Regions from separate parts of the Parabacteroides goldsteinii genome, predicted to be linked through region 2. Evidence: riboswitches for the same ligand, from Rfam matches in the RefSeq annotation. Region 2 holds a riboswitch; each other region holds the start of a gene.
What was found. A riboswitch is a leader RNA that binds a small molecule or an ion and turns the genes downstream of it on or off. The one in region 2 is predicted to bind cobalamin.

Region 1 (5,417 bases), 3.2 Mb from region 2:
ATATTCGTTTTCAACCCGGTAATCTTATACTCATGCAATACCCGCCGCATGCGTTCGATCGCATATTGGCGCGTTGTCGCCCAAACGATCAGTTTTCCGATCATCGGGTCGTAATAAACCGGTATTTCATATCCTTCATACACATAACTGTCTACACGGACACCGATGCCGTTCGGCTCTGTCAATTGTTTAATGACACCGGGAGAAGGCATAAAACCGGCTTCTGTATCTTCTGCACAGATACGGCATTCAATGGCATGTCCGCGCTGGACGATCTCCTCCTGGCGGATATGGAGTGGTTCGTTGTTAGCCACCCGAATCTGTTCTTTTACCAGATCGACGCCTAAAACTTCCTCGGTAATCGGATGCTCCACCTGGAGACGCGTATTCATTTCCAGAAAATAAAAATTCCGATGTTTGTCCACCAAAAACTCAATGGTACCAGCACCGGAATAGTTGACAGCTTTTGCCGCAGCAACAGCCTTTTCACCCATATTTTTTCTTAACTCGGGAGTGATGAACGGAGACGGACTTTCCTCCACGATTTTCTGATTACGGCGTTGAACGGAACATTCACGTTCGCAAAGATGGATTACATTCCCGTGATTGTCACCCAATACCTGAAATTCGATATGATGAGGTTCCTCTACGAATTTCTCCAGATAAACTGTGTCGTCACCAAAAGACGATAACGATTCCGAACGGGCAGAATGATAAGCCTCCACCACATCTTCTTCTTTATAGATCAGTCGCATCCCTTTTCCTCCGCCTCCCATAGAGGCTTTCAGCATAACGGGGAAACCGATTTCCTTACATATCCGAACGGCTTCGGCAGCATCCAGCAACGGTTGTTGCGTTCCCGGAACAACCGGCACACCAGCCTCGATCATCCGCTTACGGGCTGATATCTTATCGCCCATCGCCTCCATCGTCTCAGCAGCCGGGCCAATAAAAATAATATTTTCCTCTTTACATCTGCGGGCAAAAGCTGCATTTTCCGAAAGGAAACCATAACCGGGATGAATGGCATCGGCTTTATGAATTTTTGCCGCTTGGATAATCTTTTCAATATCCAGATAACTATCTTTTGATGCAGCAGGCCCTATCAGGCAGGCCTCATCAGCATAAAGTACATGTCGTGCTGCCCGGTCGGCTTCCGAAAAAACAGCCACAGACTGTATTCCCATCTCCCGGCAGGAATGCATCACACGTACGGCGATCTCGCCACGGTTTGCAATTAATATCTTCCGTATCATATCAATGCTTTAAATGTTTATAACGGGGATTCACCTCACAGGCATAGAAATATTTCTTGATCTCATTCAAACAGGAGTTGCACAAACATCCCGGATAATGGACCTTCACATAAGCAAGCTGGAGTTCATCCAATTTCACAGGCACACAATGACAGGCGGATATATCATCTACCCGACAAACAAAAGAGTCCCCACAACGCGGACAATCTTTCTCCATAAATCTGATAAATTTAGAATAAACAATCATTTCGAACCCGTATCCTAACCCACGAGGATATGAGCCTTTAACGAACGGCAGGTCTTCTGACTGACTCCCATCCTGAAGCCTTCCCGACACATGTCAGTGGCATAAGTTGTTTTCAGAATGTTATTAGAGCTTCACAGCAGCGGGACTGTCCGGGATTTACACCCGATTCCCTTTTAATCTGTATTTCCAGAATCAAAAATACAGAACCATTTCGGTGCAAAACTACAAAAATAAAAGACAAAACAATGATATAAAATAAGTTTTTTATACTTTTGCGCCCCGGTTTAGGTTTATCGCCCGTTTTTCAGCCAGCAAAAAGAAACATTCCGGAATAGAATCCGGTTCATATATAAAAAGTACGACATGAGTAGAAATGAATCTTTGCTACCCGTAGCCAAATTCATCGCAGAGTACTCCGCCCATATGATGGGATGCGGGGTACACACATCCCGGGTAGTCCGGAGTTCCAAACGAATAGGAGAAGCATATGGCGCTGATGTTAAAATCAGCATTTTTCAGAAAAATATTATTCTGACGATCTCCGACAATGATACGAAAGAAACATACAGCGAGGTGATCGATATCCCCGCCCTTCCGATAAGTTTCGAGAAGAACGCCAAACTGAGCGCTCTGAGTTGGGAAACGTATGACAAACATTTGTCGCTGGAAGAATTAAAAGATAAATATGAGGAGATTATCGCCAGCCCGCACATCGATCCGCTTTTCGTTCTGATACTGGTAGGTTTTGCCAATGCCTCTTTCTGCCGCCTGTTCGGGGGAGATATTACTTCGATGGGGATTGTCTTTTCTGCGACTATCACCGGTTTTTTCCTGAAACAACAGATGCAGATACGGAAATTCAATCATTACATAATCTTCGTGGTATCGGCCTTTATTGCATCGCTTTGTGCCTCTACAGCGTTGATATTCGACACGACCTCGGACATTGCACTGGCAACGAGCGTCCTGTTCCTGATACCGGGCGTACCGCTGATCAATGGGGTCATCGATATTGTCGAAGGGTATATACTGACCGGTTTTGCCCGGCTGGTCAATGCACTGATGCTGATTATCTGTATCGCGATCGGGCTTTCTTTCACATTAATGATGGTAAAAAATAATTTGATATGATAGTATTGGATATTCTTTTAGACGGACTTTTTGCAGCCATTGCAGGTATTGGTTTCGGTGCGATTTCCGACCCACCTATGCGGGCGTTTCCTTACATTGCCTTGCTGGCTGCCGTAGGCCATGCCTGCCGATTCTGCCTGATGACTTTCTTTGGTGTGGATATCGCCACCGCCTCCCTGTTCGGGGCATTGGTGATCGGATTCGGTAGTTTGTGGCTGGGAGGCAGGATTTACTGCCCGATGACAGTGCTTTATATCCCGGCTTTATTGCCGATGATCCCAGGCAAATTTGCCTACAACATGGTTTTCTCGCTGATCATGTTCCTCCAGACGATGGACGAACCGGTACAGAAAGCGAAATATATTGAAATGTTCATGTCGAACGGTTTCGTTACCTTCACCGCGATCTTCATGCTGACGGTCGGTGCGACACTGCCGATCTTCCTCCTGCCGGGTAAGGCTTTTTCATTAACACGACGCAAATAAAATCATCAGCATACGAATAACTCTATGGAAATTTTCTGGAAAACGATAGGACTCTACAATACAGCAACCTGGGAATGGCAACTGGGAATTATCCTGATCGGGATAATATTGACCGTCCTGCTGACCCGCAACCCTCAGCCGTGGGTAAAGAACGGAATGAAAATCTATCTGATTGCCGTCTATCTGTGGATATCGGTCATCTATTACTACATCTACTGTGCCGAGCGCAGCTACAACGAAGTGATGGCCTTATTCTGGGCGATCATGGCGATACTATGGGGGTGGGATGCCTTGTCAGGATACACCACTTTCGAACGTACCCGCAAATATGACTGGTTGGCGTACTTCCTGTTTGCCATGCCGTTTATCTATCCGCTGATATCGATGGCACGGGGACTGACTTTCCCGGAAATAACTTCGCCGGTCATGCCTTGTTCGGTCGTTGTTTTCACCATCGGACTCCTGTTGTTCTTCTCTAAGAATATCAACATGTTCATAGTCCTGTTTCTGACACACTGGTCGCTAATCGGCTTGTCGAAAACATATTACTTCAATATCCCGGAAGATTTCCTGCTGGCCAGTGCTTCCGTCCCGGCGTTATATCTTTTCTTCAAAGAATATTTCGCCAACAACCTGCACACCGGCTCGAAGCCGAATGCGAAATATGTAAACTTATTACTAATCCTGGTCTGCGTTGCCATTGGGATATTACTGACGACAACCATGTTTATCGAATTACTGAAAGACAAATAGCAATCCGAATAAGCAATTATAGATATTTCGTACTATCGACAGACAGGGCGATTGACCGGAATCGCCCCTGTTTTCTCTGTTTTTCTGCATAAACAATTGATACCTTTCACATTATACCCAATTATCACCAAGCAGCCTTTTTGGAAAAACTTTTTATCATCAAAATCTTCAAAGTTTTCCGTTTTCACAAATAACATATATGACTATCAGTCATTTGACATAATTTAACCCGTTAAAAGTTTTCCAAAAAGAAAACTATATAACAATTGAGTATACCTTTGCAGGAGAATAAAAAGTAATACACCAATACAATTATCATGATTCAGACAGTTATCAAAAGGGATGGACGTATCGTCGGATTTAATGAGGAAAAAATAGTAACGGCGATCCGTAAAGCGATGCTGCATACGGAAAATGGAGAAGATTTGCAGTTGATCCGCCAGATCACGGATCATATTTCATTCAAAGGAGAACCGCAAATGACAGTCGAAGCGATTCAGGACGCTGTCGAACTGGAACTAATGAACAGTAGCCGCAAGGATGTGGCTCAGAAATACATTGCCTACCGCAATCAGCGCAGTGTTGCCCGTAAAGCAAAAACCCGCGATATGTTCCTGGAAATCATCAATATCAAGTCGAACGACATTACCCGCGAAAATGCAAATATGAACGCAGACACCCCCGCAGGTATGATGATGAAATTTTCCAGTGAGACAACCAAACCGTTCGTTGACGATTACCTGTTGAGCGAAGAGGTAAAAGAGGCGGTTGCCAACAATTACCTGCATATTCATGATAAAGATTATTACCCGACCAAGAGCCTGACTTGCGTACAGCATCCGCTGGACCGCATCCTTAAATACGGATTCTCGGCCGGACACGGCGAATCGCGCCCCGCCAAACGTATCGAAACGGCAAGTATCCTGGGATGTATCTCTTTAGAAACTGCACAAAATGAGATGCATGGCGGACAGGCGATCCCGGCTTTCGATTTTTACCTGGCACCTTATGTGCGTAACAGCTATATCGAAGAAGTCAAAAATCTGGAAGATCTGAATGGCGTAGACTATTCACACCTTTATAATAAAGAAATAGACGATTATGTAACCCGTCCGCTGGATGGCCTGACCGGAGACAAACGGCTCGTACAGCATGCTATCAATAAAACCGTCAGCCGCGTTCATCAGTCCATGGAAGCTTTCATCCACAACATGAACACGATCCATTCACGTGGTGGTAACCAGGTGGTATTCAGCTCCATCAACTACGGAACGGATACGTCTGCCGAAGGCCGCTGCATTATCCGTGAATTGCTGAAAAGTACATACCGGGGTGTCGGCAACGGTGAAACCGCCATTTTCCCGATCCAGATATGGAAAAAGAAACGGGGCGTAAGTTATCTGCCGGAAGACCGGAACTATGACCTGTATGAACTGGCCTGTAAAGTGACTGCCCGCCGTTTCTTCCCGAACTTCCTGAACCTGGATGCCACATTCAACCAGCATGAAGACTGGAGAGCCGACGATCCCGAACGTTACAAATACG
Region 2 (5,417 bases):
CCGGCATTCAACATGATGTGGGTACTCTTACGGGCACTCTCATCGGCTAACCGGATCAGTATGTCTTTTAATTCGAACGGACTGATCTCCGACATTTTCTTTTCGTATTCACGGGTGACTACGATTTTATTGTTTTCTTCCATATTATATATTATATGTATGATTATTAATTTCTATTTTTATCAGAATTGAACTATCTTTTTCTATGATTTACATTAACAAGACAATCACCACTCCCCAGATAATCAGTAAGGTGTTACCGACAGCATAAGTAACTGTATATCCTAACGCCGGCGTCTGGCTTTCCACCGCATCTTCTATCGCACCGAGGGCGGCTGTTGTCGTTCGTGCTCCTGAAGTACAACCCAGTGTAATGGCCGGATGGAATTTAAAGAGATAGCGTCCCATCAGGACACCGGCTATCAGCGGAATGGTCGTAGCCAGTGCTCCGATAATGAACAGACTTACGCCTACTTCTTTGAAGCCGGTCACAAAACTCGGTCCGGCCGTAATGCCGACCACGGCAATGAACATATTCAGCCCTACATTATTTAATACCCACAAGGATGGTTCCGGAATACGTCCGAATGTCGGGTGTTTGGAGCGAAGCCATCCGAATACCAGTCCGGCAATCAATGCCCCGCCACTCGTACTCAGGCTGATCGGTATATTTCCAAAATGTACCACCAATGAGCCGATCACGCCACCGATAAAGATCCCCAGACCAACAAAGATCATATCCGTCTGGTTGGTCGGCCGGTCAGCATACCCCAAAGTCGCAGCCGCAGCATTTACCTCCATCTTGGTACCTACCAGTTCGAGCATATCGCCCGGATTAATCTTTGTCGCAGCCAGCACAGGTATATTGACACCCGCACGTTTGATACTTTTAATGCTGACGCCGTGCATCACCTTTTCACTGCGGAGACCGGCTACAGTTATTCCCGAAAACTTCTTACGGGAGATCAGCACAGGCAATGTCTCTGCCGGGAAGTCCAGCAATTCAAGGTCGTTCACTTCGTCTCCGATCCAATCTTCTTCTCCGATCACAAATTCACGGCGACCACTCAACACGACTTCGTTCCCTTTCTGAAGCATCAGGTCCGGCTTCACGTCATATACCACATTATTGATTCGTACGCGTTCTACAAACAGACGACGGCCCTGCCCTTCCAGATAATCTTCCAGCTCCTGTACGGTCTTGCCTGCCCCGAACCAGTCATTACTGATCTTATAAGCGCGGAAAGTGATGGGACGTGCTGCCGGCATAAAACCGGGTTGCTCGCTCTCATCGTCGGTACCCATCTTTGCTTCCAGCTCTTTACAAGCCTTCTTTACCGAAGGCAGTCCGCCCAGCAAACGAGGAGCCACATCGCTCATCAGCCAAGCAGAACCGGCCGTACCGAAAATATAACATACGGCATAAGCTACAGGCATCACATTAATCATGGATGTTTTGTCTGCCGCACTCAACCCGCTCTGGTTGATCGTATCTTCCGCTACTCCCAGCACCGCAGAGATCGTCTGCGAACCAGCCAACAATCCAGCCGCTTCTCCGGCATTGTATCCCATCAGCTTGGCAAGCAAAAAGGGAACAAACAGAGAGAACAAACACATCAGTACGGCAAAAAGCATCTGCGGAAGTCCCTCCTTTTTTAGCCCGCGAAAGAACTGCGGACCAACACTATATCCCACGGCAAAAAGGAACAGAAGAAAGAATACGGATTTAATGGGTGCCCCAATATCGATATGCAACTGTCCGATTAATACACCGACCAGCAATACGCTGGTAACTGTTCCCAAGGAAAATTTACCTATCTTAAATTTACCTATCCAGAAACCGAAAGCCAGTGTCAGAAAGATAGCCAGTTCCGGATAGTGTTTGAGCAAATCAGCAAACCACTCCATATATACAATTATTTGACGTTAATAGTAAGACATATTCCATGTCCGATTTTATTGTGGTAAATGGAACACAATCCATGAGAAAGTTGTTGCGGGAGATTCAATTAAGAGATTATAAAAGCTCCCTTATTTTAAATAAATTTCTATCTTTGTCCCGCTTTGGTGATACGCCAGCCTCCGGTTGTCGTATAAAAGGGAATCCGGTGAGAATCCGGAACAGTGCCCGCTACTGTGAAGCCCGCTATAAAAGGAAAACATGCTTACACCACTGTCCGTGACAAGGATGGGAAGGTCGTTTTCCGGGCAAGTCAGGAAACCTGCCAGACAGACAAATCCGTTCTCCCGGGGCCAGGAGGGCTATTATGAACATAAAACAAATCTCTTTCAATGAAAAAGAAATGTCTGCTGACAGCCTTTCTTGTAGGTTGTTCAATGGGTATGTCTTTTGCACACGGTATGTTGCAGGAGACAGTGACCGATTATATGCTGAAAGCAAAAGGCTATGAAAACTTCCATGTCGGAACGATCGAAGGTTATCCCACTTTCGATACGATGCTTGCCAAGCTCAAAGCCAGCGGTGTAAAGAAAGTCATGCTCATGCCTTTCATGTTCGTTGCCGGCGACCATGTCAACAATGATATAGCAGGCGACTGGAAAAAGGAGCTGGAAGACAACGGTTACGAAGTATCCGTCCTGATGGAAGGTCTGGGACAGAATCCCGACATACAGGACATCTTCATCGAACATGCCCGTTTTGCGGCCAAACACAAAATGGTCGATATCATGGATAAAAAAAAGCAATACGCTGCTGAAAAAGACTGACGGACCAAACGTCCATTATCTGTCACAGAGTCACAAATGAAAACCGGCCTCTTTCCTCATACGGGGAAAGGCCGGTTTTTTATATCAATACATTCTTGAAATTCTAATTTACACAACCAGAACTTTTACATTATTAAAGGAGCAATAACAATAGACATTTTATCTATTATCAACTAATTATTTACCATCTTTACTTGCATTTTTATTTATATCAAAATATATACATAAAATGATATTTTGTATACATAACAAACTGGAACATTGTATTTTTTTTGCATATACATTCACATGGAGTGTAAAACAACAACTAAATCCAAACAAAAACATGAAAAGTACGATTAATAACGCGCCTTCTGAAATACCTAACAGTCAGTCATTACATGCAGGCTTTGATCTTCTCATAAAGCCCGAAGGAATAGATTTAACTGAATCTTACCTATATAATAATATGATTTTCTTCATACTGGACGGATCAGTAAAAATATATTCTCCACATACTCAAACGAAGTCCATTGGCGAACCGCATATGCTCTTTCTTAAAGGGCATGAAAAATACACCTATGAAATTACTCCATGTTCGCAAATTCTTGCGTTCACCTTCGATAGTCTGACTATCGATGAGTTATTTCGTTTCCGGGCTCAATATGACCTGTTACCCGAATCCTCGTTTGAATGGATAGAACTAAAGATAATCGAACCTCTCTACAGCTTTTTAAAACTTCTCATCCAGTATCTGGAGAATAATTATTTGAATTACAACTTATATCTTGCCAAAAGAGAGGAACTGTTCTATCTTCTCAAAACAGTCTACCCCAGTAAAGATTTAGGTCATTTTTTCTATCTGCTGGCCAATCACCCGTCTGAGTTCGAAAAACAGGTAGCGGAAAATTATATGAAAGTAAAGAATGTCAAAGAACTGGCCAATCTGATGGGATATGGGATAAACTCCTTCCGGGTCAAATTCAAAGAAAACTTCGGTATTCCTGCCTACCAGTGGTTACTGAATGAAAAGGCGAAACGGATTTTAAAATGCCTGACAACGGAAGGTGAAGATTTCAAAAGTATAATCGACGATTTCGATTTCAGTTCACATTCTCATTTCTATAAGTTCTGTAAAACACAATTCGGACTTACCCCCGAAGAATTAAAGAAGAAACTAAACAGCTGAAAGAATATCAGATTATATATTTTATATGTGATTTTATATATATTCCCCTTCTGCAGCATAGGCTACCTTTGTATTGTTAAAATACAGATTCTTATTAAATTATGATGACCAAATTGTATGTGTTATTATCCCTTGGTAAGGGTGGGGATAATACTTTTGTTGAGGGGAGAATGTCAACTCCCTTAGTCTGTTATATTCTGTCAGGTGTTATTTTACTTGTTGTGTTACTACGAGTATTTTCCTGGCTGCAATACCTGCAACTCAAACGCAAAGCCCGGAAACGTATTTTTAAGAACAAAACCGTCAAAAGTCTACCGGTACGAAATAAATAGATTATCTTTGTGTCTGCATGATTACAACCGAATGTATCAGAATCAATAACTCAAAGCTATAAATGAGCACAGGTAAAATAATCGTAGCCGGTATCGGACCCGGCAGTGAATCAGACATTACTCCCGCAGTGTTATCTGCCATCCGGCAATCAGACGTTATCGTGGGATACAAATATTACTTCCGGTTCATTGAAAAGATAATCCGTCCCGGAGCCATATGTATCGACTCAGGGATGAAACGGGAGAAGGCACGTGCCGAAGAAGCATATAATTATGCGACCGAAGGCAAAGTAGTAACTGTTATCAGCTCCGGCGATGCCGGCATCTATGGGATGGCCCCGCTTATCTACGAGATGAAACGCGAAAAAGGAAGTGACATCAGCATCGAAGCTTTACCCGGAATCAGTGCCTTCCAGAAGGCAGCCTCCCTGTTGGGTGCCCCGGTAGGACACGACTTCTGCGTGATCTCCCTCTCCGACCTGATGACACCGTGGGAACTGATAGAAAAACGCATCAAAGCCGCCGCTTCGGCAGACTTTATCACCGCCATCTATAATCCCAAAAGTGAAGGCCGCTACTGGCAGCTCTACCGCCTGATCGAAATTTTCCTACAGGAACGCGATCCGCAGACACCGGTCGGCTTTGTCCGCCAGGCAGGACGCGAAGAACAGGAAGTGACGATCACCACACTGGCAGACTTCGACCCGGAACAGGTGGATATGTTCACTGTCATCCTTATCGGCAACTCACAGACCTATCAGTTCGAAAATAAAATGATTACCCCGCGCGGTTATTACGGCGAGATCAAAATGGCCGCTAAGGAAATCGGAATCGGCCAGGACATCATGATCCGTAGTTTCCGCACCATCGAGAAAGAACTGAAAAACCAGGATATTCCGTTAGACAAGAAATGGGCCTTGCTGCATGCCATCCATACAACAGCCGATTTCGATATGGAAAATGTACTGCGGGTAGACGACAATGCCGTTTCTACGCTCTACGAAAAACTAAGCAGCGGCGCAGTCCGTACCATCATCACCGATGTTACCATGGTAGCATCCGGTATCCGCAAAGGAGCTTTGCAACGCATGGGACTCGAAGTGAAATGTTACCTGCAAGACGAGAAAACCGTTGCCCTCGCTGCCGAAAAAGGGATCACCCGCACACAAGCCGGCATACGGATCGCCGTC
Region 3 (5,417 bases), 2.5 Mb from region 2:
AAGAACAGTTTCTATGCTTTGGTTACATTTGATGTAAATGCTTCAACTGCAGATGATATCAATGGTAAAGCTGGTGTTGCAGACGAAACATTAGATGCAACATTGAAACAACAGGTTATCAGCGAAGTAAGAACTTCTTCTTTCTTGGTTGCTCCTTATGGCGCTCCTTTGTATCGTCGTTTCAACTCTAAGGTTTTGGAAGGCAATGAAGAAACTCCTGATGCTCCCGATACATTACGTTTTGTAGAAAAATACCGTAAAGAATATTTACAGGTAGAAGCAAACGAAAACTTCAAGGTTGATGGTATCAAGTTCTTAGGAATCTATACTCCTGACTTTACAAAAGATGGTAAATCATTTATCGTTGATACAGCATTCGTAAATCGTTGGAATGGTGCTATCAAACCGCAATATTTGATCTCTATTAACCGTATGGATCAAGCATTCGAACCGGGTGAAATGTGTCCTGTATGTAAAGAAATTGTAGCAAATGGTGGTACTCGTCCTGTAAACTGTCCTCACGATAAAGCAGGTAAGGCTCCGTTCCACATGGGTGAATATCTGGTTAACTTCGCAGACTCTGTAAATAATGCAGCTAACAAAGCTGATTATGCTTGGAAAGGTTACACTCGTGCTGGTTTCGTGAAAGCTGCTCATATGGGTGATAGCTTATTCATTTTGACAGGCCGTTTTGCAGATGTAACATTAGCTACATTCGATACTGCTGTTATCAAACAAGCAGTAAAAGATAAGAAATATGCAGAAAAGTATATCGTAAACTTACAGAAAGACAATCACAAAGCAGTAACATGGTCAATGCGTTTTGTAGATCCTGAAAAGGCTGCTAAGGAAAATGAAGAAGATCGTGCATTCTTGATGGAATCTCAGAAAGCTGAAGGCGATAAAGATATTGCTCCGACTAAGGGACAATGGTTGAAGATGCAGAACGGTTGTATCGTATTGTCAGGTTCTTTGGATGGTTCAGAATCTTCATTCGATCAGATTACTGGTGCTGATGATGCTTTGATCTTCAATGTTGAACAGGGTAATAAAGAAGATATAGCTACAGAAAACGAAGCAATTTCTACTTCTGCTGTAACTGTAATCGCTGGTAACGGTGACATCACAATCAAGGGTGCTGCTAATAAGACTGTTACTATCAGCAACGTTCTTGGTCAGACAATTGCTAGCACAGTTCTTTCTTCTGACGAAGCAACTATCTCTGCTCCTGCAGGTATCGTAGTTGTAGCTGTTGAAGGCGAAGCTGCTGTTAAAGCAATCGTAAAATAAGAATTAAAGAATAATTAAACAATATAAAGCTTCTCTGCCTTTCCCCTATGGGGAAGGGCAAGTAGCCTGTGAAGGCGAACAGATTGGAAGCGTAATTTTAGTAATAAAAATAAAATAAAGTTCATCCATGAGTATCCCTGTGAAGGGAGGAAATGGACAAAAAAACAACCCCGGCGGTATTTAATACCATCGGGGTTTTGTTTTTAAGGAGCTCCTGGAAACGAAGTTCATTATGTTTAATAGGAAACCGTATTCTATACAATACGATTTCCTGTTGAATAACTATTGATTACTGATTTAAAGCCTGCTCGATATCCGCTATGATATCATCCGCACTTTCGATGCCGACAGAGAAGCGGATCAGGTCCGGAGCGATACCGGCTTCCTTCAATTGTTCGTCGGTCAACTGGCGATGCGTATGGCTTGCCGGATGAAGCACACAAGTACGGGCATCGGCCACATGAGTAACGATAGCAGCCAGCTTCAAGCTGTCCATAAACTTGATAGCTACCTCGCGTCCGCCTTTCAGTCCGAATGACAGGACACCGCATGAACCGTTTGGAAGATATTTCTTTGTCAGTTCGTAATATTTATTTCCTTCCAGATCCGGATAGTTTACCCAGGCTACCTTGTCGCAATTCTGAAGCCATTTAGCTACGGCCAGTGCATTTTTACAATGCTGCGGCATACGCAGATGCAATGTTTCCAGTCCGAGGTTCAGCAGGAAAGCATTTTGCGGAGACTGGATAGAACCCAGGTCACGCATCAACTGGCTGGTAGCCTTGGTGATATATGCCAGTTTCCCGAATGTCTTTGTGTAAGTCAGGCCATGATAGGAGTCATCCGGCTGGCAGAGGCCCGGGTATTTGTCTGCATGCGCTTCCCAATCGAAGTTACCGCTGTCGACGATACAACCTCCTACGGCAGTCGCATGTCCGTCCATATATTTGGTCGTAGAATGCGTAACGATATCGGCACCCCATTCGAACGGGCGGCAGTTGATCGGTGTGGCAAATGTGTTGTCAACGATCAACGGTACGCCATGTTTGTGAGCGATACGGGCAAACTTTTCAATATCCAGTACCATCACTCCCGGGTTGGAGATCGTTTCACCGAACAATAACTTCGTATTCGGGCGGAATGCCTTGCTGATTTCCTCTTCGCTGGCATCCTGGTCGATGAATGTACATTCGATGCCCAGCTTTTTCAGGGTAACAGACAGCAGATTGTATGTTCCGCCATAAATACCGGTTGCGCTTACGATATGGTCGCCGGCTTCGCAAATATTGAAACAGGCAAAGAAGTTGGCTGCCTGTCCCGATGAAGTCAGCATTGCTGCCACACCACCTTCCAAAGCGGCGATCTTGGATGCTACGGCATCGTTGGTCGGGTTTTGCAGACGGGTATAGAAATAACCACTCTCTTCCAGATCGAACAGTTTCGCCATCTGTTCGCTGGTCTCATACTTGAAGGTAGTACTCTGATAGATAGGCAGAACGCGCGGTTCTCCTTTTTTAGGCTGCCAGCCACCCTGCACACACAAAGTTGCCGGCTTGAATGAATTGCTCATATTATTAAATGTTTGCTATGTAATTATATTCTGCTGACAAAAGTAAAGAATAGTTCGTTCCATTAATACAAATCTATGATCATTTATAAAAAATAGGGTACTGTTTAAAAATAATCTTTACCTTTGCCTCCGGTTTTGGTGTCACAAATCCAGTTCTACGGAAAAGTGATGAAAAGGGAATCAGGTGAAAATCCTGAACAGACCCGCTGCTGTAAGCTCCGCCAAAGTCGTTGAACACAACTCAATCCACTGTTCGCAATGAATGGGAAGGACGTTCAATGACGGAGTAAGTCAGAAGACCTGCCAGAATCAGTAGTTTTAAGCTTTCGAGGAATAAGGCTGAAAAACATGTAAGTAAGGACTTGACTGTATTTGGTAGGGAGTTCCGGCTGTTCATGTGGTCCATTCTGTTTTATCGAAAGCCTGTCGTTAATATATAATGTTTTTGATGGGATGAGAGGTTTCATACATGTATTTTTGTTGTTTATTTGTTTGTTTCCTGTAAGGCTGGCGGCGCAAGACAGGGTCACGTTGTCGGGAGAGGTGAGGGGAGAAGATGGTGCTCCGCTTCCTATGGTTACTGTTGCCATCGAAAATACGACGGCAGGGACATACACCGACGACCGGGGACGCTATTCACTAAGTCTGAAACCCGGAAAGCATACTCTTATAATTACCTTGTTGGGTTATAATACAATAAAAACAACTCTCGATATCCGCAGGAACAAAACGCTTGATTTCGTTATGGAAGAAAATTCCGTAACCCTGAATTCTGTAGAAGTGTACGGTAAATCGAAAACACAGAAGATCAAGGAAGGTGCTTTCTCGGTAAATGCCCTTGATGTAAAATCGCAGATCAACTCGTTGAAGAATCTTACTGATATAGTGAACCGGACGACCGGAATAAAGGTCCGGGAAGAAGGAGGAGTCGGTTCTGATTTTGATCTTTCCATCAACGGGTTATCGGGTAATTCTGTCCGTTATTTCATTGATGGTGTGCCATTAGACAGTAAAGGTAGCAATGTGACGCTTGCCAATCTACCTGTCAACCTGATCGACCGGGTGGAGATTTATAAAGGGGTGGTGCCTGCCTTGTTGGGAACGGATGCATTGGGCGGTGCTGTCAACATTATAACCAAGGCGGAGAAGGAGAACTTCCTGGATGCATCTTACAGTATTGGTTCCTTTCATACACACAGCGCCGACCTGAATGCGCAGTTTGTGGAACAGCGCACAGGTTTGATTGTGCGTCCTACCGTTGGCATCAACTATTCGAAAAACGATTACCGGATGAAAGATGTGCAGATGCGTAACGAGACAGGCGATCGGTTTATCAATGGCAATCCCAAACGTTTCCATGACGGTTATTTCTCGCTTTTAGCACAGATAGAAGCAGGAATAGTAGGTAAATTTTGGGTGGACGAATTATTTGTGTCGGCTTCCTACTCCAAAACAGACAAGGAATTGCAGACAGGCTCCGTACAGACCAAAGTGTATGGCATGGCGGAGCGTAATTCAGATGCGTGGAATGTGTCGGCGCGGTACAATAAACGCAACTTTCTCACAGAAAATATGACATTGAAGGCGACCTTATCACACACATGGGATCATTCCATCACCGTTGATACCGCCTACCGTAAATATTATTGGGACGGTGGCTATATCGTGAGCCAACGTAACGAAATCAGGGGCGGCGAACCTACCATGCGCCACTATAAGCGTCCGTTGACTATCGTGCGTGCCAATTTGGATTATCAGCTGAATGAGCATCACGGCTTTAACCTGAACTATAATCTGAGCCGGACAGGCAACGACCGCTATGACGATTTAGACCAGAGTTTCGAGCCGTCTAACGATGCGGTAACCAAACATATCGTCGGACTGACTTACAGCCAATCGCTTTTCGACGGCAAGATGCAGAACGTATTCTTTGCCAAAGACTACGTGAACCATCCTAATATCCGGCAAACCGATCAATCCACCGTAACCGGCTCGGACAAAGTACAAGGTTCGACTACGAAAAACTATTTAGGATACGGAGCCGGACTGCGTTATACGTTCTTCAACCCGTTGGCTGTAAAGATTTCATACGAGCATAGTGTACGTTTGCCTATTGCCCGGGAACTGTTAGGCAACGGAACGACCGTCTATGCCAATGTGGCGTTAGAGCCGGAGAAGAGTAACAATGTCAATCTCGCCTTGTTCGGTACATGGCGTCCGGCCGCCCGTCATACCGTCTATTACGAGGCAAACGGTTTTCTGCGTTATGTGGACAACTATATACAAACTTCCGTCATCGAAAAAGAAGGTATGTTGCAGTATGTCAACGATCCCGCTGTCCATATCAAAGGTGTGGAAGGTGAAGTCAGCTACGACTGGGACGGACGGTTGCAACTCATGGCTAATGTCAGCTATCAGGATGCCCGCGACCAGCAAGAGTTCAAAGAAGGCGGTAAACCCTCGGCCACATACAACAACCATGTGCCCAACCGTCCCTGGTTGTTCGGCAGTGCGGAGGCGAGTTATACGTTCCGTAATCTTTGGCAACAAGGCGGCA
Region 4 (5,417 bases), 3.2 Mb from region 2:
AGCCGTAGATGCCATGATCCCTATCGGACGCGGGCAACGTGAATTGATTATCGGTGACCGTCAGACTGGTAAAACCTCGATCGCCATCGACACGATCATCAATCAACGCAGTAATTATGAAGCCGGTAATCCGGTTTACTGTATCTATGTGGCGATCGGACAGAAAGGTTCTACAGTCGCTTCTCTGGTAAACACTTTACAGGAAAAAGGGGCGATGGATTACACGATCGTAGTCAGTGCCACTGCTTCCGACCCGGCTGCCATGCAATATTTCGCTCCTTTTGCCGGAGCTGCCATCGGCGAATATTTCCGCGACAGCGGACGTCATGCATTGGTTGTCTATGATGACTTGTCGAAACAGGCAGTCGCTTATCGCGAGGTATCCCTGATCCTTCGTCGTCCTTCGGGCCGCGAGGCGTATCCGGGTGATATTTTCTATCTGCATTCACGCCTGTTGGAACGTGCAGCGAAAATCATCAACCAACAGGAAGTAGCCAGCCAGATGAACGACCTGCCCGATAGCATGAAAGATAAGGTAAAAGGTGGCGGTTCGCTCACTGCCCTGCCGATTATCGAGACGCAGGCGGGCGACGTGTCGGCTTATATCCCGACCAACGTAATTTCCATCACCGACGGACAGATATTTCTGGAAACAGACCTGTTCAACCAGGGAAACCGTCCGGCTATCAACGTGGGTATTTCCGTATCCCGTGTGGGTGGTAACGCACAGTTGAAAGCGATGAAGAAGGTGGCCGGTACGCTGAAAATCGACCAGGCACAGTTCCGCGAACTGGAATCGTTCACAAAATTCGGCGGCGATATGGATGCGGTAACCGCCTTCACGATCGACAAAGGACAGAAAAATACACAACTATTGATACAACCCCAGTATAACCCGATGCCTGTGGAACAGCAAATCGCTATCCTGTATTGCGGCACCAAAGGTTTACTGAAAGAGGTTCCGCTGGATAAGGTACACGATTTTGAGAATGCGTTCTTACAGACTCTGATCACCAATCATCAGAAAGACGTACTCGATATACTAAAATCGGGTGTGATAAATGATGAAGTCAGCCGTATCCTGGAAGAAACAGCCCACCAGGTCAGCGGGGCATATAAAGCAGGTTGATAACAGAAATTAGACTATGGCATCACTGAAAGAGATAAAAATCCGTCTTGCGTCGATCAGAAACACGCAGAAGATCACCTCCGCCATGAGGATGGTGTCTTCTGCCAAACTGCATCATACGCAGACGATTGTCGAACATATGCTCGAATACGAGAGTAAGCTGAGCGCCATATTAAGGGGCACGCTGTCGGCTGAAAGTGATATGAGTTCGCCCTACGCAGCTGTTCGCGAGGTCAAACAGGTGGCTATTGTCGCTTTTTCCTCCAACAGCGGGTTGTGTGGCGCTTTCAATGCGAACATATGGAAAGAGTTAACAGTCCGTCTCCACCAGTATGAGGCGGACGGTATAACCGTGCGCATTTATCCGATCGGCAAAAAGGTGGCGGACGAATTGCATAAAGCTGGTTATCAGACCAATGACAGCTTCCTTACGATCGGCGACAAACCGGCCTACGAGGATGCTTCGCAACTGGCAACTGCCCTGATGGAGTTGTATATCTCTGCCCAGGTCGACCGGGTGGAACTACTCTACCATCATTTCAAGAATATGGCGGAGCAGATACTGACCGAAAAGGTTTTCCTTCCGGTTTCCTTACCGGAAGCAGACCCGGAAAGTGCTTCGAGCAACTATATTCTGGAGCCGTCTGCCGAACAGTTGCTGGCCCTACTGCTCCCCAAAGTGCTCCATCTGAACATCTACACGACCTTGCTCGACACTGTCACTTCCGAGCATGCCGCCCGCATGCTTGCCATGCAGACAGCCAACGACAACGCCAACGACCTGATCCAGGAACTGACGTTGCAATACAACAAAAACCGCCAGCAGGCCATCACCAATGAATTGCTGGATATTATGGGAGGAAGCGGTCAATAATCTTTTACATCGATAAATAAACGAAGCCCCGGCGAATCACTTCGGCGGGGCTCCTGGCTTTAAAATTATTATTGAACAATTTCTAACAACCAAATCTAATACTTAATAGAAGAATAATATCATTAATTGGGCAGTTAGTACACGTAAAAACATTGTCAACGGATAAACTGTAGCATAACCTACTGCCGGAGCATCATTTCCCGCCGTTGCATTCGCATAAGCCAAAGCGGGAGGATCCGTCGTACTGCCAGCCAGCAATCCCATCAACGTATAGTAATTCAGTTTAAAAAAATACCTGCCAATCAATCCGATGACTAATAAAGGTAGCATTGTTATAATAAAACCGTAACCAATCCAGGCAAATCCGCCTTTATTCACGATAGTATCCACAAAACCATCCCCGGCACTCAGCCCGACACAGGCAAGGAACATAGTTATACCAATCTCCCGGAGCATCAGATTGGCACTCTGGGTAGTATAAGTAACCAGTTTATAACGGTATCCGAAACGGCTGATCAGGATAGCGACAACCAACGGACCACCTGCCAAACCCAGCTTGATAGGTTGAGGAATCCCTGGGAAACTAATTGGAATACTTCCCAGAATAATACCTAAAGCGATACCGATAAATATTGGAATCAAGTTCGGTTCATTCAGACGTTTCATCGAATTACCCAATATCATACTCACCTTATCGACAGCCAGTTCACTACCGACTACGGTTACACGGTCACCAACCTGCAATTGCAAACCTTGTGTTGCTACCAGTTCCACTCCGGCACGATTCACACGTGTTACATTGATACCATGCAAACGGCGTAACTGCAAATCCCCCAGTTTAGTACCCGTCAGTTCCGGCTTTGTCACCAAAATGCGGCGGCTGACAAAAGCACTTTCGGCGGGAATCCATTGTTTACGGTCCATCTCTATCTCTTGACCGATAAAGGTTTTTATAGTTTCTGCATCATGTTCAGTCGTGATCACAAATATTTTATCATCTTCTTCCAAAATCGTACTGCCGGTAACAATGTCTACTTTATTGGTCTTGTTACGCCAAATACGGGATATGACAAATTCCCTATGCTCCAACAGGGCGGCAAGTTCCATTATCTTCCTGCCAAAAAGAGCCGGATTCTTCACTATCAACGATATAGGTGTGGCCTCACTATTATGCACATTATTCTCTTCTTCCAGCTTTTTCGTCTCCTGGTCAAAACTTATATGAAAAATATACCGGACAAACAACATGGAAAGGATGATACCGACGACCCCCAGCGGATAAGCAACGGCATATCCCAATGCAATCGTATCATCAGAAGTCCCCGTCATATCACTAAATGCCTGTTGAGCAGCCCCCAGTCCCGGCGTATTTGTTACTGCACCCGATAAAATACCGACCATCGTCGGAATAGGAATTCCTGTCACAAAATGTATCACCAAGGCCATCATAACTCCGAGAAAGACAATTCCGCAAGCCAGGCCATTCAAAGTCATCCCCCCTTTCTTAAAAGAAGAGAAAAAACCGGGTCCGACCTGCATGCCGACTGAATAAACAAACAGGATCAATCCAAACTCTTTAAAGAAATGAATAACAGATGGATTGATTGTAAACCCAAAATGTCCCAGTAGAATACCGACAAACAATACCAGGGTTATCCCCAGAGAAATTCCAAATACTTTGATTTTACCAAGTTGGATCCCTATGGCAATAACCAGAGACAGTAAAAGGATGGAATGTCCGATACCTTCTCCCCATAATAATTCATGAATCCATTCCATAGTCAATCGCTTTTGAGGCACAGCAAAACTCCACGCCACAACGCGAACAAAGCTTCTCCATGATTTTCATACACTTTAGAATTAATATTCTTTTCGAACCATTTCCCTAACCCACGAGGAAAAACAGCCTTTAACGAACGGCAGGTCTTCTGACTGACTCCCATCCTGAAGCCTTCCCGACACATGTCAGTGGCATAAGTTGTTTTCAGGATGTTATTAGAGCTTCACAGCAGCGGGACTGTCCGGGATTTACACCCGATTCCCTTTTAATCCGTATCATCCGAACAGACAACACGAAACCAATTCGGAGGCAAAGCTACAAAAATAAAAGACAAAATCAATATGATAAATACAAGTTTTTTAAACTTTTACGTTCCTGTTTATTTATAAAACTATGACATAAGCAGAAATCCCTGCCAGCCTCACGGTCGACAGGGATTTACCATTCATAATTCTAACAACAAAATCAAATCGTTACAATGGCATATTGCCATGTTTTTTCGGCGGATTGCTCTGGCTTTTGTTCTTTGCCATCTCCAACGCCTGTATCAGCTTGAAACGAGTCTGCCGCGGCATGATAATCTCGTCGATAAATCCTTGCTCGGCAGCCCGGTAAGGATTAGAGAAGTTTTCCGCATATTCTTTCATTGCCTGCTCTTTCTCTTCCCCGGTTGCTTTTCTATATAAGATATTAACAGCCCCTTCTGCTCCCATAACGGCAATCTCCGCCATAGGGTAAGCCAGGTTAACATCGGCACCGGTCGGTTTGCTCGACATAACGATATAAGCACCGCCATAGGCTTTCCGGGTAATCAACGTGATTTTAGGCACGGTCGCTTCCGCATAAGCATAGACGATCTTCGCACCGTGGCGGATAATACCGTCGTGCTCCTGGGTACATCCCGGAAGAAAACCGGGTACATCTTCAAAAGTAACCAGTGGAATATTGAAACAATCGCAAAAACGGATGAAACGAGCCGCCTTATCCGAAGCATCGATATCCAGCACACCTGCCAGGAATGCCGGCTGGTTGGCAACGATACCGACCGTACGTCCGCCTAAACGGGCAAAACCGACTACGATGTTTTTTGCAAAATGCGGCATTACCTCAAAGAAATAGTGATTATCCACCACCGGTTCAATAATATCTTTTATATCATAAGGAATATTCGGATCATCCGGAATCACCTCCTGCAACGATTCTTCTTCGCGGCGGATATCATCCGTACAAGGAACAAGTGGGGCATCTTCCATATTATTGCCCGGAAGAAAACCGAGTAATTCGCGGATACTCATTAATGTTTCTTCTTCCGTATCACACATAAAATGAGTAACACCGCTCTTAGTACTATGTGTATAAGCACCACCCAATTCTTCTTTTCCTACTTCTTCATGGGTAACCGCCTTGACCACGTCCGGACCGGTGATAAACATATGGCTTTTTTCTTTCACCATAAAAATAAAATCGGTCAACGCAGGCGAATAGCAGGCTCCTCCGGCACAAGGTCCGAGGATCGCAGAAATCTGCGGAACCACTCCCGAGGCCATCGTATTCTGATAGAAAATGGAAGCATATCCGGCCAGACTGCTGACCCCTTCCTGAATACGGGCACCACCCGAATCATTCAGGGCAAT

Region 1: linked by a shared signal. The riboswitch ahead of K6V26_RS19915 (cysteine-rich CWC family protein) and the one ahead of K6V26_RS07120 (sirohydrochlorin cobaltochelatase) in region 2 are both predicted to bind cobalamin.
Region 3: linked by a shared signal. The riboswitch ahead of K6V26_RS17500 (TonB-dependent receptor) and the one ahead of K6V26_RS07120 (sirohydrochlorin cobaltochelatase) in region 2 are both predicted to bind cobalamin.
Region 4: linked by a shared signal. The riboswitch ahead of K6V26_RS19895 (putative transporter) and the one ahead of K6V26_RS07120 (sirohydrochlorin cobaltochelatase) in region 2 are both predicted to bind cobalamin.

What each region holds. Positions count from the first base shown of each region.
Region 1 covers NZ_CP081906.1:4,698,076-4,703,492, forward strand. Annotated here, with positions in the region: gene accC (acetyl-CoA carboxylase biotin carboxylase subunit) at 1-1,256, opposite strand, end outside; gene K6V26_RS19915 (cysteine-rich CWC family protein) at 1,258-1,473, opposite strand; cobalamin riboswitch at 1,533-1,730, opposite strand; gene K6V26_RS19920 (threonine/serine exporter family protein) at 1,867-2,634, shown strand; gene K6V26_RS19925 (threonine/serine exporter family protein) at 2,631-3,119, shown strand; gene K6V26_RS19930 (DUF6064 family protein) at 3,144-3,872, shown strand; gene K6V26_RS19935 (anaerobic ribonucleoside triphosphate reductase) at 4,190-5,417, shown strand, end outside.
Region 2 covers NZ_CP081906.1:1,506,586-1,512,002, reverse strand. Annotated here, with positions in the region: gene K6V26_RS07130 (bifunctional aspartate transaminase/aspartate 4-decarboxylase) at 1-143, opposite strand, end outside; gene aspT (aspartate-alanine antiporter) at 211-1,908, opposite strand; cobalamin riboswitch at 2,049-2,244, shown strand; partial or broken gene K6V26_RS07120 (sirohydrochlorin cobaltochelatase) at 2,368-2,727, shown strand; gene K6V26_RS07115 (AraC family transcriptional regulator) at 3,053-3,895, shown strand; gene cobJ (precorrin-3B C(17)-methyltransferase) at 4,290-5,417, shown strand, end outside.
Region 3 covers NZ_CP081906.1:4,028,322-4,033,738, reverse strand. Annotated here, with positions in the region: gene K6V26_RS17510 (DUF6383 domain-containing protein) at 1-1,290, shown strand, start outside; gene K6V26_RS17505 (O-acetylhomoserine aminocarboxypropyltransferase/cysteine synthase family protein) at 1,580-2,860, opposite strand; cobalamin riboswitch at 2,980-3,182, shown strand; gene K6V26_RS17500 (TonB-dependent receptor) at 3,314-5,417, shown strand, end outside.
Region 4 covers NZ_CP081906.1:4,691,468-4,696,884, forward strand. Annotated here, with positions in the region: gene atpA (F0F1 ATP synthase subunit alpha) at 1-1,129, shown strand, start outside; gene K6V26_RS19890 (F0F1 ATP synthase subunit gamma) at 1,146-2,003, shown strand; gene K6V26_RS19895 (putative transporter) at 2,106-3,782, opposite strand; cobalamin riboswitch at 3,905-4,101, opposite strand; gene K6V26_RS19900 (acyl-CoA carboxylase subunit beta) at 4,257-5,417, opposite strand, start outside.